2 regions of the Sodalis sp. RH21 genome follow, and region 2 is predicted to be linked to the other one. Evidence: predicted binding sites of a transcription regulator. Region 2 holds the regulator's gene; the other holds the start of a gene.
What was found. The regulator Fur, encoded in region 2, represses iron uptake genes when iron is present. The targets are predictions, from matches to a motif close to ATAATAATGAGAACNACTATCAA.
Positions count from the first base shown of each region.

Region 1: the regulator Fur is predicted to act here: its motif matches at 2,336-2,358, upstream of ftnA (non-heme ferritin).

Region 1 is NZ_CP178732.1:2,549,214-2,557,141, forward strand. It holds gene ACL2XP_RS11685 (S9 family peptidase) at 1-820, shown strand, start outside; gene exoX (exodeoxyribonuclease X) at 835-1,512, opposite strand; gene ACL2XP_RS11695 (DNA polymerase III subunit theta) at 1,940-2,167, opposite strand; gene ftnA (non-heme ferritin) at 2,541-3,056, shown strand; gene yobA (CopC domain-containing protein YobA) at 3,274-3,654, shown strand; gene copD (copper homeostasis membrane protein CopD) at 3,655-4,539, shown strand; gene ACL2XP_RS11715 (YebY family protein) at 4,605-4,940, shown strand; gene ACL2XP_RS11720 (hypothetical protein) at 5,215-5,337, shown strand; gene ACL2XP_RS11725 (hypothetical protein) at 5,522-5,743, shown strand; gene ACL2XP_RS11730 (hypothetical protein) at 5,938-6,150, opposite strand; gene ACL2XP_RS11735 (EamA family transporter) at 6,286-7,194, opposite strand.
Region 2 is NZ_CP178732.1:4,200,821-4,208,748, reverse strand. It holds gene nagA (N-acetylglucosamine-6-phosphate deacetylase) at 1-464, opposite strand, end outside; gene nagB (glucosamine-6-phosphate deaminase) at 485-1,294, opposite strand; gene nagE (N-acetylglucosamine-specific PTS transporter subunit IIBC) at 1,639-3,687, shown strand; gene glnS (glutamine--tRNA ligase) at 3,992-5,659, shown strand; gene fur (ferric iron uptake transcriptional regulator) at 5,752-6,222, opposite strand; gene fldA (flavodoxin FldA) at 6,550-7,065, opposite strand; gene ybfE (LexA regulated protein) at 7,246-7,545, opposite strand; gene ACL2XP_RS19355 (alpha/beta fold hydrolase) at 7,726-7,928, opposite strand, start outside.

The sequences.
Region 1 (7,928 bases), 1.7 Mb from region 2:
CGACGCGGAAAACTACCGCAGCGAACGGCTATGGGTCACCGCCCGCGACGGCGCCGAGGTACCGGTTTCGCTGGTGTATCGCAAGGATCTGTTTCATCACGGCCGCAACCCCCTGCTGGTATATGGTTATGGTTCTTATGGCAGCAGCATGGACCCTGATTTCAGCGCCAGCCGCCTGAGCCTGCTGGACCGCGGTTTTGTGTTTGCCCTGGCGCATATACGCGGCGGCGGCGAACTGGGCCAGCAATGGTATGAAGACGGCAAGCTGTTTAACAAGCTAAATACCTTCACCGACTTTATCGATGTGAGCCGGTATCTGCTTAAGCAAGGCTATGGGGATGAGCAGCAGGCCTTCGCCATGGGCGGCAGCGCCGGCGGGCTGTTGATGGGCGCGGTGATCAATATGGCGCCGACGCTGTTCAAGGGCGTGGTGGCGCAGGTACCGTTCGTGGATGTCGTGACCACTATGCTTGATGACAGCATTCCGCTGACCACCGGCGAATATGACGAGTGGGGCAATCCGGAAGAGAAGGCCTATTATGACTATATGCTGCGCTACAGCCCTTATGACCAGGTAAGCCCGCAACCCTATCCCCATCTGCTGGTCACCACCGGCCTGCACGATTCCCAGGTGCAATATTGGGAACCGGCCAAATGGGTCGCCAAGCTCAGGGCCGTCAAAACCAATGACAACCTGTTGCTGCTGTGCACCGATATGGATTCCGGTCACGGCGGTAAATCCGGGCGTTTCAAGGGTTATGAAGGAATAGCGATGGAGTACACTTTTATCCTTTCCCTGGCCGGGCAGGAACAGCAATAGCCGCCGGCAGCGCGTTAACGCGCTGCTTCTCCCTGGCTCAGGTAATGATTAATGCTAAAGCGCATATCCGCCGATAAATCCTTCAGGTTGCCCAACATCCATTTCAGATAGCCCGGGTCCTCCTTGGCGATGCGCTCCATGGGCTGGCCGCGGTATTTGCCGAATTTCAAGGTGGTCACCAATGTTGCCTGGTTGCTGAGCGCCACCATTTCCGCCGCGCTCCAGCCGGAATCGGCCATGATTTTCACCAGCAGCGCCGCCGTCACATAACAATCATACAAAGCGCGATGCGGATAAAGCCCGTCGGGCACGGTCACCGACAGGTTCAGGGCATAACGCAGATATTGATTGCTATATTTCAAGCCGGGATAGAGCTTGCGGGCAAGTTTGACGGTGCAAATCCACTCGCCGTGCATTTCCGGCAGCATGCGCCGGTCGAACGCGGCATTGTGCGCGACATAATAGGGGCTGCCGTGATAGCGGCCGACCGTTTTGGCGATACGCGGCTTATCCGCGACCATCTCTTCGGTAATATGATGGATGGCCATGGCCTCATAGCCGATGGCGCGGTCGGGGCAAACCAGGTCGCTCATCGGGTTGGTCAACAGGCCGTTTTCCACGTCAACCGAAGCAATCTCGACAACACCGCCTTCCAGGCCACAGGTTTCAGTATCAATGACACGAAAAGTCATGGTTTTTCCTATTCAGGGTACGAATGACTATTATGACCTGAATAGCAGCAACAAAAAACCCGCATCAGATGCGGGTTTATCATTGGCTCGCCTAAATTAAACGATATCAGGCTGGGTCTTTCTGTTGCGCTTGTCAGCGCGTTTTTCTTCCGGCGATTTTAACGGTTTCTTTTTCGCGTCTTTTTTACGATCCATTCCCTTACTCATATTTGCCTCTCTGTAAAAGAACCGGAAATGTAGGAATGATTAACTGCCAGTTGGCTAAGATAATCAAGTCAATTTGTGCTATTCCGCCACCCCAGGGGGACTACCAGAGGAGCGGCGAACGCCGGTACGGCGGGCTTGGGAGGGATAACGGCCAGCTTCCAGAACCCGCGATCGTGCTTATTGCGGACCGGCGGCAAAACCAGTATAGAGCAGGGCGGGATTATTTTCTCGGTTCATAGGGCAAACGGGAAAAATTTAACGATGCCTGGCGATAAAATGCCACCCGCTCGCGAAAGTAATCGCGCAACCGCTCCGGTTGTTCCCGTTCGATCTGCTCGGCAACTACCGGCATGTTGTAGCGTTCCTTGAAGGCGACGCCCGAAGCCGCCAGATCGACATTGATCTTGTCCATCACCTCAGCGTCGAGTTTTGCCAAATTATATTCCATACCACCTCCTGCGGCCGATAAGGGACAACGATGCTAAAAATAATGGACGGCGCTTAAAAACGCAAGGGCGGCGGACGCCATCGGGATAGAAATAATAATCGTTTGTATTCACAACGCCGGTGCGGCTAATGCGGCAATAATATTTTTCATTTTATTTCTCAATTCATAATACAAATAAGAATGCCTATCAATTCCATTTTGAATAATTAATTTATAGCAGGTCGATTTCATGGAAATAAATATTTAATATATTGATTTGTATGGTCTATTTAATTAGTATGCCATGCAGGTTAAATAATAGTATATATTTTGTTATCATTTGGGCATAATGATTGCGTCTACTTTTTAATTACCGGAACAAGGAAGCCTGCCCATGTTAAAACAAGAAATGGCTAATAAGCTTAACGAACAGCTAAATCTGGAATTTTTTTCCGCTAATCTTTATCTGCAAATGAGCGCCTGGTGCAGCGATAAAGGTTATGAAGGCGCCTCCGCTTTCCTGAAGACCCAGTCTCTTGAAGAGATGGATCATATGCGCCGCCTGTTCGATTACCTCAACGACGCTGGCACCATGCCGGTGCTGGGCGCCATCGAGGCGCCGCCCACCGGCTTTACGTCGCTGGCTGAACTGTTCAAACGCACCTACGAGCATGAGCAGATGATCACCCAGAAGATCAACGAACTGGCTCATGCGGCCATCACCTCTCAGGATTACTCCACGTTTAACTTCCTGCAGTGGTATGTGTCCGAACAGCATGAAGAAGAAAAATTGTTCAAATCCATTCTCGATAAACTGTCGCTGGTTAATACCAGCAACGGCGGGCTGTTCTTTATCGATCAGGATCTGAAAAAAATGAACGGCGGCGATAACACCCCCGCCGCGATTTAATCCCCGGCGCCGCCCTTGGCCAGGGCGCGCTCGACAGAAGTCCCGGCAATCGCTATCATCAGCTTGCGTCCAGGTAAGCGGAGCAGCGGCGCCGGGGCTTTTTTTATCCCCGGTTATTTCCTGCCCGGTATCGCGATAAAACCCCTACGGCTGCGCAATGGACGGCAAGCGTCGGTATAACCGACATGGCATGTTTCAGTATAAGGAAATGACGTTAATGTCCAGCCTTCGTATTACCGCCCCCGCCGTTGCGCTGATACTGACGGCGCTCACCGGCTTTGCGGCGCAGCAAGCCCAGGCCCATGCGCATCTCAAATCGCAATACCCGGCCGCCGGCGCCACCATGAGCGCCGCCCCCCAGGCGTTAACCATGACCTTTAGCCAGGGCATCGACCCCGCGGCCAGCGGCCTGGCGCTCACCGGGCCCGGCAACGTTCCTATTCCCACCGGCGTGATAAAAGCCGATCCGGCTAATCCCGCCCATATCATTATCCCAATCGATAAGCCTCTGACCGCCGGCGTTTATCAGGTGCAATGGCATGCCGTTTCCGTTGACGGCCATACCACCGAAGGCCGCTATCACTTCAGCGTAAAATAAATGATAAGCCTAGCGGCCAGCTACTCCGCCTGCCGATTTGTTCATATTGCCGCTATCATGCAGGGGTTCGGCATCGCTTTGTTTTGTGAATGCCTGGCTCCCGCCCGCCTGCGCGTCGCTTTGCGTAATTCCCTGGGCGGCGCCACCCGGATTATGGCATGGCTCAGCCTGCTGACGTCCGCGGGCATCCTGGCCCTGCAAGCCGGACAAATGGGCGACGGCTGGCCGCAAACCTTGAGTCCAGCCGTTTGGCTGGCGGTCTTAAACACCGCATTTGGGTCGGTATGGCTATGGCACCTGGCGGTGGCGCTGCTGGCGGTTTTAGCGGCGGGCCTGCATACCCTGTCGGCCATGCGCCATCGTCTCCTGCTCGCGGCGTTAAGCGGCCTGCTGATAAGCCAGGCCCTGGTGGGGCATTCCGCCATGTACGACGGAATGCGGGGCGCCTTGCAGCGCGGCAACCAAATATTGCACCTGTTCTCGGCGGCCTGGTGGCTGGGATGCCTCTTGCCGTTGCTGATCTGTTTGCCCCGGCTGCGCGGCGTGGGGCGCAACGATGCGCTGCACGCGCTGGTAAGATTTTCGCGCAGCGCCCATTTTGCCGTGGCGCTGGTGATTTTCAGCGGTTTGGTCAACACCTGGCTGGTGCTTGGCCAATGGCCGCTGGATTGGGCGTCCGCCTACCAGCGCCTGCTGTTGTTTAAAATCGCCGCTGTGGTGCTGATGGTGGCCCTGGCCATCACCAACCGCTATGCCGTGGTGCCGGCCATGGGACGCCAGCCGGAGGGTGCCATACGCCTGCTGACGTTGCTTACCTTAGGGGAACTGGTGCTGGGGTGCGCCGTGATGCTGCTGGTGAGCGTGTTCGCCACCTTTGAACCTTGATTAATCTGCGTGACGCCCGGCGGGCGGCACGGTAAACCGTAGGAAAAACCATGAAAATTCGCAATATGCTAGTTCTGGTAATCGCCCTGGCGGCGCAGTCGGCCGGCGCCGCGCAAATTATCACCGTCAGCAAATTTCAGTATGGTAAACAGTGGGCGTTTACCAAGGAGGAGGTGCAGCTGTTGTGCCGCCAGGACGGTTCCCTGCTGGCGCTCAATATGAGCACCCTGATGCAATATCCGCTGAACGACCAGGCGACGCGGCAAATGAATGCCGGCCAGATCAAAGCCCAGCCCATTGATACCATCCTGCTGGACGACCCGGCCCGGCCCGGCCAGAAGATGAGCGTCGCGCCATTCGCGCAGCGGGCGCAGCAGCTGTGCGACACGCCCAAGCAGTAACCGGAGGGAATCTCTTTAGCAAACTTATAATTTATTATGTTAATAATTTTAAGTGTGCTTGATATCACAAAGTTGCATTTTAGTGAATTACATTAGGGCGTAATGGGACCGGGGCGATGGAAAAGCGCTCGCGAGCTTCTATAATCAACGATGTAAGGCTAAACAGCTTACTTTAATGCCAACTTTTAGCGCACGGCTCTCTCCCAAGAGCCATTTCCCTAGACCGAATATAGGAATCGTATTCGGTCTTTTTTTTGCAGGCTAGGGGATTGGCGTGACCTATTCTTTTGCCCGCGAGGTGTTGCTCGATGCGCTGATCGCGCAGAGTTTTAGCCCGGCCTCGATTTACCTCATTGGCGGTGGTACGAAAAACCGGATGGACTACACGTGCAAATGAGTGGGTTAGGGCGGATAAATTTCATGCCAGGACGGATGAATCGCCCATAACACCATCGGGAAGTTGATATTGCTTATGTTTGCCAGAAATAAATATTAAATAGCGGGTTTATTCATGGCGTTTATGAGCAGGCCGTTCTATAGCTAAAGGGCACCAAATCGATGCGTACCGCAAGGATAATATTATGCCGCCAAAAGATGGTGATTTTATTAACTTCAGCCAAGACTATGAATTGGACTATGTTCTCGGCCATCACCTGGCTCGCGATGAAAACCAGGCTAACAGAGCGTTGCTGGTCCAAATCGGGGACGCCTACAAAAAAGATAAAGGTGTTGAACGTGCGAAACATGAAAAACCATTTTATGACTATGTGAGAAAGCACCCTCTGTTTTCTAAAATGTCCTGATCATGATAAACATTATTAACGTTAAGCCCGCCTCTGGCGGGCTTCGTTGTTAAAGCAGTTCTATGTTAAAGCAGTTCTATCGGCCAGATGACAGAATCCCGCCGACGGCCGGATACGTATTGCCGCTATGTATATTCCGTGCGTAATTAAATGCGGCGATCGTCCCGGCGTTTATAAATTTTTGTCGGGTCAGGTTATTTTTTATCTGCGTTTTGCTGTTTTGCTTTTTTTGCCGCCATATGATGCCCAACCGCGCAGCCGCCAGCCGCGCCTAATACCGCGTGGTGCTTGACATGGCCCACTACGCCGCCCACCGCCGCGCCTTTAAGACAGCCGGCCGCGTAGGTGAACGAAGAGGTGCATACCAGCGCGGTGAAGAGTAACGAGCAACTTATTTTTCGATTCATTAATTTATCTCAAATGGTTAAATGAATTTAATAGAACACCATGCCATTACCGGCGCGCTGCTGTCATGCGGTCTTGTGTAACAGGGTAATGCTTGCAATGTCGTCATAAGGCCGCAGGCCAAGGGTCTGTTGGTATCAAGGCTGGCGTACCGTCCTGCGATTCAATAAGCGGCCGCCGAATACATTGATCAGCAGCCCCAGCATAACGACGGTTACGCCGATAATTTGCAGCCGATTGAGCAGCTCACCCAAGAGCAGCGCGGCGCTGGTTAATCCCACCACCGGCACCAGCAGGGCGAAAGGGGTCACGCGCCAGGTTTCATAGCGCGACAGCAGCTTGCCCCATAGTCCATAGCCGATAATGGTGGAAATAAAGGCCAGGTAAATCAGGGAAAATATCGTCGGCGCCTTGATATGAACAATGCTATCAGCGATGGCCGTTTGGCCTTCGAACAGCCATGAGCACAGCAAAAAGGGAATGATTGGGAGTAGCGCGCTCCAAACCACCAGCGAAAGAATCGGGGTCTTGGGCGCGTTGGTCATGATGATTTTATTGATGATATTGCCTAACGCCCAGCACAAGCCGGCTACCAGCGTCAGCAACAGCCCGAGGAGTGGGATGGCGGACAGCGTATTGGTCATGCCGCCTTCGGCCAGGACCACCATGCCCGCCGCGGCGATGAGTGTACCCAGGATTTGCGTGACTTTGATTTTTTCCGATAGAAAAAGGGTGCCCAGTATGATGGTGAAAAATACCTGGGACTGTAGCACCAGCGAGGCTATGCCGGTGGGCATACCCAGGTTGATAGCGCAAAACAGGAAGGCGAACTGCAGGAAACTGATGGTCAACGCATAAAGCGCCAGCCACTTGAACGGGATTTTCGGCGCAGGAATGACCAGGATGGCCGGAAGCGCCACCAGCAGGAAACGCAAACCGCCCAGCAGCAGGGGCGGCATGCCGTGCAGGCCCACTTTGATGATCACAAAATTAATGCCCCAGATGACTACCACCAACAGTGCCAACAATGTATCTCTTAAAGACATCCCCTGTTCCTTGCTCATTGACGTTATTATCGACGCCCGGCAAGGGACGTCGTTTAGGTTGATAGGTAAAAATACACGTAAAATAACTTATTTTATACATACAGATCTTGCCGAGATGGGGTAGTACAGCCGGCGAAAAACGGGGGACTGCGGCAGAATAGGCGTCGCAGCGGCGAAAAAATGGTCCGGCGGCGCTAACCGGCGGTAAGTGATTACGATGAATTAAAAATCATTTCCCTTGCTAATAATGGAGTCTGTGGGTGACGAATAATGATGATTTTTACTAGCGCGAATAAAATCTTTAATACCGGAAAGGCGGTTTTTTACAGGCGCTTTTTCTATTACCTGGCATCATGGCCATATTATTATTGCCATGATGATAAAATAAATGCCATGATCGCCGCCAATTATGTATTTCTAGTGTTTATAGGGAATATTAGTTGTGTTAATTAACTAATCATTATTTAGCTATAAAATCAACCTCTGTATTATCACCGGCGCCAAGTATTCAGAACGGCGTATTAACAGCATGTCGAATGGTATTTTAATGGACTCACTCAATAATAACGCGCAACTAAACCACCCCTATACTGATAAGAATTTATCCTCTTCAACCCGGACTGTCCCTGAATGGCCTGGGACGAATTCATTGGCTTACTCATTATTCAACGTGGAAAACACTTCGCAGCGCCTCGCGCAGCGCGGCGAAACAGATAAGACATACGACGTTAAGC
Region 2 (7,928 bases):
ATGGCCGGGTCGGGCCGGCGCATCAGGGCCGGATCGTGCGTGCCTTTTTTGATGGGGTTGAGGTAAGGACCCTCCAAATGCAAGCCCAGCGCCTGGTGGGCGTGCTGCGCCAGAAAAGCGCGCATCACCTCGATCGCGCGCCGCATAAATTCATCGGTGCTGGTGATCAGGGTCGGCAAAAAGCTGGTGCAGCCGGCTTTGACATTGGCGCGCTGCATGATTTCCAATGTTTCCACCGACAGCGCGTCGAGAGAGTCATTGAACTGCACGCCGCCGCATCCGTTAAGCTGCAGGTCGATAAATCCCGGCGCCAGGATCGCGCCGGCGAGGTCGCGTTGTTCCACGTCTGCGGGCAGCGACGCCACCGGACAGATATCGGCGATCGCACCATCGGCCACGGTCAGCGCATGGTTGTCAAGTATCTGATAACCGGTGAAAATCCGGCCATTGATTAATGCATACATCGTTTGCTCCCGGTTATCGGTTACACTTTTTTCGCGTTTGGCGCTTCGGCCGCTTCCAGTTCGCGGAAATATTTTACCGTTTTAATCTTCAATTCCAGCGTGGACGGCTCATCGCAAACCATGATCGCCTTAGCATGGAGCTGCAGACAACTTATTGTCCACATATGATTCACGTTGCCTTCAACCGCGGCCTGTAGCGCCAGGGCTTTATTGTGGCCAATGACCAGAATCATGACTTCTTCCGCATCCAGCAGGGTGCCGACGCCGACGGTCAGGGCGAAACGCGGAACCTGTTCGATATCGTTATCAAAAAAGCGCGAGTTGGCGCGGCGGGTTTCCTGGGTCAGGGTTTTGATGCGGGTACGGGACGCCAGGGAAGACGCCGGTTCGTTGAAGGCGATATGCCCGTCGTTGCCCACGCCGCCCATAAACAGGTGGATTTTGCCGTAAGAGCGGATTTTCTCTTCATAACGGCGGCATTCGGCGTCGATATCCGGCGCGTTGCCGTTTAACAGGTTAATGTTTTCTTTAGGAATATTAACATGATCGAAGAAATTGTGGTGCATAAATGACGAGTAGCTTTCCGGATGCTCGGTTGGCAGGCCGACATATTCATCCATGTTGAAGGTGACGACGTTTTCGAAGCTGATCTGGCCCGCTTTATGCATCTGGATAAGATATTTGTAGGCTTCCATCGGCGTGCTGCCGGTCGGCAGTCCCAGGATAAACGGACGTTCCTTGGTCGGTTTGAACGCGTTAATGCGCTCGACGATATGGCTGGCTGCCCATTTGCCGACATCAGCGGCGGTTTCTAAAGGGATAAGTCTCATTATTGGCCTCTTTTTAAGGTAAAAGCAGTTGCCCGGAACGGTGAAGGAAGTATAGCGTTAGCGCGAGCAGCATAAAACAGCGCGGCTATGACTCTTTGACCTGACGGGAAAAGTATAAGTTGATTTTTCGTAGTGCAAAATAAGTTTGACATGAATCGTAGAATAAGTCACAAATTCTACCGGTTCAAGGTGATTCTAATCACATAATACCGGTAATTAATTTGCGAAGAAAATTAAACTTAATACACTGCGTATGACAGTTCGTCAGGCGCGGTTTTGAAGCAGGCATTGGGTTGGGCGCCTCACATTGTGGGTCGGTCGATAAGATCAATAGGGGAATCAAGGTGAATATACTCAGTTATCTTCAGAAAATAGGCCGCGCATTGATGGTGCCGGTGGCAACGTTGCCAGCCGCCGCCATCCTGATGGGCGTCGGTTATTGGATTGACCCGGTGGGTTGGGGGGGCAGCAGCGCGTGGGCGGCCTTCTTTATCAAAGCCGGATCGGCCATTATCGAAAATATGTCGGTGCTGTTCGCGGTCGGCGTCGCTTACGGTATGTCAAAGGATAAAGACGGCGCGGCGGCATTGTCCGGCCTGGTCGGTTTTTTGGTGGTCACCACGCTGTGCGCTCCCGCCGCCGTGTCGATGATCCAGCATATCCCGCTGGCCGATGTGCCCGCGGCTTTTGGCAAAATCAATAATCAGTTCGTCGGCATCCTGGTAGGGATTATTTCCGCCGAGCTGTACAACCGCTTCAGCCATGTGGAACTGCCCAAGGCGCTGTCGTTCTTCAGCGGCCGGCGCCTGGTGCCAATCCTGGTCTCCTTCGTGATGATCCTGGTGGCATTTATCCTGATGTACGTTTGGCCGCTGGTGTTCAGCGCCCTGGTGTCGTTTGGCGAACATATCCAGCGCCTGGGTTCGGTGGGCGCCGGCATCTATGCCTTCTTCAATCGCCTGCTGATTCCGGTCGGTCTGCATCATGCCCTGAACTCGGTGTTCTGGTTCGATGTCGCCGGCATCAATGATATTCCTAAATTCTTTGGCGGCCAGCAGTCGATTGATGCGGGTACCGCCATCGTCGGGATCACGGGCCGCTATCAGGCCGGCTTCTTCCCGATCATGATGTTCGGCCTGCCCGGCGCCGCCCTGGCGATTTATCAATGCGCCCGTCCGGAAAACAGAAGCAAGGTCGCCGGTATTATGCTGGCCGGTGCGTTTGCCGCCTTCTTTACCGGTATTACCGAGCCGCTGGAATTCTCCTTTATGTTCGTGGCGCCGGTCTTGTATCTGCTGCATGCGATATTGACCGGTCTGTCGGTATTCATCTCCGCCCAGATGCATTGGATGGCCGGTTTCGGCTTTAGCGCCGGCCTGGTGGATATGGTGCTCTCCTCGCGCAATCCCCTGGCGGTGCGCTGGTATATGCTGATTCCGCAGGGGCTGGTGTTCTTTGTTATCTATTATCTGGTCTTCCGTTTCACCATCAAACGTTTCAACCTGCTAACCCCGGGACGCGAACTGGCCGTGGCCGGTGACGAATCCGACGGTTACGATGTGGATGTCGAGCCGGTGGCCACCACTAAAAGCGGTGAAACCGAGGCTTTGGCCCGTCGTTATATCAGCGCCATTGGCGGTTCCGATAATTTGACCGGCATAGATGCCTGTATTACCCGCCTGCGTCTGAATGTGAAAGATTCCGCCCTGGTGAACGAATCGCTGGCCAAAAATCTGGGCGCCCAGGGCGTCATCCGCCTGAATAAAGAGAGCGTGCAGGTGATTGTCGGCACCCGTGCCGAAATTATCGCCGGCGCCATGCGCACGGTGCTGGCCAGCGGTCCGATAGCCGCGGCGAAATCGGTCGCCCGCAACGTTGCGCCGGTGCAGCCAGCGGTCGCTCCCGAAGCGCCGCGGCCGGCATCGCGGCCGGTGGTGGTCAGCCTGGTATCGCCGATCAGCGGCGAAATCGTGCCGCTGGATCAGGTGCCTGATGAAGCGTTCGCCTCCAAAGCGGTAGGCGAAGGCGTGGCCATCCGGCCTACCGGCAAACTGGTACTGTCGCCGGCCAACGGTACGCTGGTTAAAGTCTTCGGCACCCATCACGCTTTTTGCCTGGAAACCGACTCCGGCGCCGAGGTGATCGTGCATATCGGCATCGATACCGTCGGGCTGCAAGGCCAGGGCTTTACCTTACTGGCGGAAGAGGGCAGCAAGGTGACCCAGGGACAGCCGATTCTGGAGCTGGATCTGGACTACCTCGGCGCCAACGCCCGTTCATTGATAAGCCCGGTGGTGATTGCCAATATGGATCAGTTCGGCGCCATAGCGGCCGTGGCCAGCGGTGTGGTTATCGCGGGTGAAACGCCGCTGCTGGATATCACCGCTAAATAACCGCATGTGGTTATAGCCGGCGTTCAATATCTAGTTGTAGTTGTATTGTTGGTTCCGGCGCGCCTGGCGCGCCGGAACCTTCCCGCTCCGTTGTTCCATCCCGATGAATCCCTTTCCGGTTATCCTCCGGCGTTATCGCGCCTATGGTAATATAATGTCAAACCATCGCCTTATCGGCTAGCCATGGCCAACGGCGGCGCTCGCGCCGGGATAAGATTTTCTGCAACTAACGGTTGTGTCGAAACGTGGCTTGTTGGAACATATGGGCGATAAATGTCGTGCTTTCGCGTAGAGGAATATCAATATGAGTGAGGCAGAAGCCCGCCCAACGAACTTTATTCGTCAAATTATTGACGAAGATTTGGCATCGGGTAAGCACCATTCGGTGCATACCCGTTTTCCGCCGGAGCCTAACGGCTATTTGCATATCGGTCATGCAAAGTCCATTTGCCTGAATTTCGGCATCGCCCAGGATTACCAGGGACAGTGCAACCTGCGTTTTGATGATACCAATCCGGCGAAAGAAGATATCGAATTCGTTGATTCGATCAAGCAGGACGTCAAGTGGCTGGGGTTCGAGTGGAGCGGCGATATTCATTATTCATCGGATTATTTTGACCAGTTGCATGACTACGCCGTGGAGCTGATCAAAAAAGGGCTGGCCTATGTGGACGAGCTGTCCCCCGACGCTATTCGCGAATATCGCGGCAACCTGACTTCGCCGGGCAGAAACAGCCCGTTCCGCGATCGTCCGGTGGAAGACAACCTGGCACTGTTCGCCATCATGCGCAACGGTGGGTTTGCCGAAGGTTCGGCCTGCCTGCGCGCCAAAATCGATATGGCGTCCTCCTTTATGGTAATGCGCGACCCGGTGCTGTACCGCATCAAGTTCGCCGAACACCACCAGACCGGCACCAAATGGTGCATCTATCCGATGTATGATTTTACCCACTGCATCTCCGATGCCCTGGAAGGGATTACCCATTCGCTGTGCACCCTGGAGTTCCAGGATAACCGCCGCTTATATGATTGGGTGCTGGATAACATCAGTATTGGCTGCCACCCGCGCCAATATGAGTTTTCGCGTCTGAATCTTGAATACGCCATTATGTCCAAGCGCAAGCTGACCCAGTTGGTGGCGGAAAATATTGTCGAGGGATGGGATGACCCGCGCATGCCGACTATTTCCGGCCTGCGCCGCCGTGGATATACCGCCGCCTCGATCCGCGAATTCTGCCGTCGCATCGGCGTGACCAAGCAGGATAACAACGTGGAAATCGCCGCTCTGGAAGCCTGTATCCGCGAAGATTTGAACGAAAGCGCCCCGCGCGCCATGGCGGTTATCGACCCGGTCAAGGTGATTATCGAAAATCTGCCCGTCGGGCACGAAGAGACCGTGACCATGCCAACCCATCCCAATAAACCGGAAATGGGTCATCGCCAGGTGGCGTTTGGCCGCGAGATTTATATCGATCGGGCGGATTTTCGCGAGGAAGCCAATAAGCAGTACAAGCGGCTGGTGCTGGGCAAAGAAGTACGGCTGCGCAATGCCTATGTGATCAAGGCCGAACGCGTGCAAAAAGATGAAGAGGGTGAAATCACCGCTTTGTATTGCACTTATGATCCGGACACGTTAAGTAAAGATCCGGCGGATGGGCGCAAGGTGAAAGGGGTTATCCATTGGGTATCGGCTACCCGCGGCGTCGCCGCGGAGTTCCGCTTATACGATCGTTTGTTCAGCGAGGCGAATCCCGCCGCGGCGGAAGATTTTCTGTCGGCGCTTAATCCGGAATCGCTGGTGATCAAGCAAGGTATCGTGGAGGCAAGCGTGCTGGACGCCCAGATCGGCCATCCGTTCCAATTTGAACGCGAAGGTTACTTCTGCGCCGACACCCGCTACTTCAGCCGGGAAAAACCGGTGTTTAACCGCACCGTCGGCCTGCGGGACACCTGGACCAAAACCGCCGTCTGAGGACGCCGCCGCGAATTGATATCAACGCTGCTTCGGCAGCGTTTTTTTTATGCCTGGCCACTGGGAACGTGGCTACGGTGGAAACGCCCGGGTTATTCCTTCACGCCGTTAAGCATATCGCTATGGTCGTGCAGGGTTTCGTCTTCACGGCAGTTGCCGACTTCACAATGTCCGTAAAGATATAAACTGTGGTTGGTAAGTTTGATATTGTGTTTTTTGGCGATATCGCGCTGGCGCGCTTCGATAAATTCATCGCGAAACTCAATCACTTTGCCGCAATCCAGGCAGATCAGATGATCGTGATGATACTGCTGGGTCAGTTCAAAAACCGATTTGCCGCCTTCGAAATTATGGCGGGTGACGATGCCGGCATCGTCAAACTGGTTCAGTACCCGGTACACGGTGGCTAAACCGATCTCCTCGCCCATATCGATCAGTTTTTTGTAGAGATCCTCCGCACTGACGTGATGGCATTCCGGATCTTGCAACACTTCCAGAATCTTCAGTCTGGGAAGGGTGACTTTCAGGCCGGCCTTCTTCAATGCAATATTATTGTCAGTCATGCGGGTATAGTCCTGTTACTTTGAAAATCTGATTGTAGGCAAATGTAGCCTATAACATCGGTCGGCCCGAAAAATGTGACGCCGTCTCATTATAGGACTGCCTGTCCAAAATGAAAACCGCACCCTGTTAACAACTATAGCCCTTTTCGTAGGGCACATTCTGCAACATTTTGACCAAAAGGGTGAAACCGCTGCGCTATTGTACCGCTTTGTGGCTAAAAGTTAAAAACTTGTATCTATTAATTCGACAGGAATAACTTATCGGCAAGGCCGACGGGCCGCCATAACGGCTGACGGCCCGTGGTGGTTGCCGGGGCAGCCGGTGAATCAGCCCAGGTTCAGCTCGGCGCTGATCTGTTTTACCCAGCCGTCGACCCGAGCATTGGTCAGTTCAGGTTGGCGATCTTCATCGATGGCCAGGCCGATGAAATGATTGTCGTCGGCCAGCCCTTTCGAGGCTTCGAAATGGTAACCGGCGGTAGGCCAATGGCCGATAATGGTCGCGCCGTTCGGTTCGATGATATCGCGGATGGTGCCCATGGCGTCACAAAAATATTCCGCGTAATCCTCCTGGTCGCCACAGCCGAACAGGGCCACGGTTTTGCCAGTGAAATCAATCTCTTCCAGGGTAGGGAAAAAGTCATCCCAATCACATTGCGCTTCGCCATAATACCACGTCGGGATACCCAGTAGCAGAGTATTGAACTGCGCCAGGTCTTCTTTACTGCTTTTGGCAATGTCATGAACTTCGGCAACATCCGCGCCAAGTTGCTTTTGGATCATTTTGGCAATATTTTCGGTATTGCCGGTATCACTGCCAAAAAAAATGCCTACAGTTGCCATGAATTTGAAAACCTCTTAAATATTAAGGATATGTTCTGCAATCGGTTCGTTCGGGTTCTGGGGCAATAATAGCAGACCATAACAGCGGGAGAAACTCGTTCCGCCGGGGTTTTGTCTCAAATTCAGACTCCCCGCGGCCGCAAGCCTTGAATCAGCCGGCGGCGTAAGGGTGCTATGGGGTCATTGCCCCCCCTTGGCCGCATTTTGCTGCCGCTCCAGCTCGGCCAGTAAAATCAATTCTATCAGTTCGCTGCGCGACAGATTTTGCCGCTCCGCCAGTTCGTTTAACGCGTCCACCGCCTGGGCGTTGATTTTCAGTTCCACCCGGCGCAGGCCGCGCACTTTATCCCGGCGCAGCTGGTTGCGCTTATTGATGCGCAACTGCTCATCCCTGGATAGGGGGTTGGTCTTCGGGCGCCCTGGACGTCGTTCATCGATAAATAAATCCAGGGTGGTGCGGTCCGTTTGTTCTTTTGCCATAGGTCATGAAGGGATTGTGCATCGGAAAGCGGGCGGGCAACCGCCCTGACGGTGCCGATGCTGGCTTCGCCATCAGGGTGTCTCGCCCGTAACGTTACTTTTCCGGACGTCGTGGCGCCGGAAAACATAGCGCGCCATGTTACCCCACCCCGGCATTAAACGACAATATTAAACTCAAGGTTAATCAGGCCGTTTCGGCAACGATGCCAGAAAACGCGCGACGGCGCGCACGGTGGCTTCGGGTTTTTCCGCGTGGACCCAATGCCCGGCGCCGGCGATGGCATGGCCGCGCGCCTGCGGGAATTGCCGCTGGATGTCCTGCCGGTAGCGGTCATCCAGATAGGGGGATTTTTCGCCGCGGATAAATAATACCGGACCGGGCC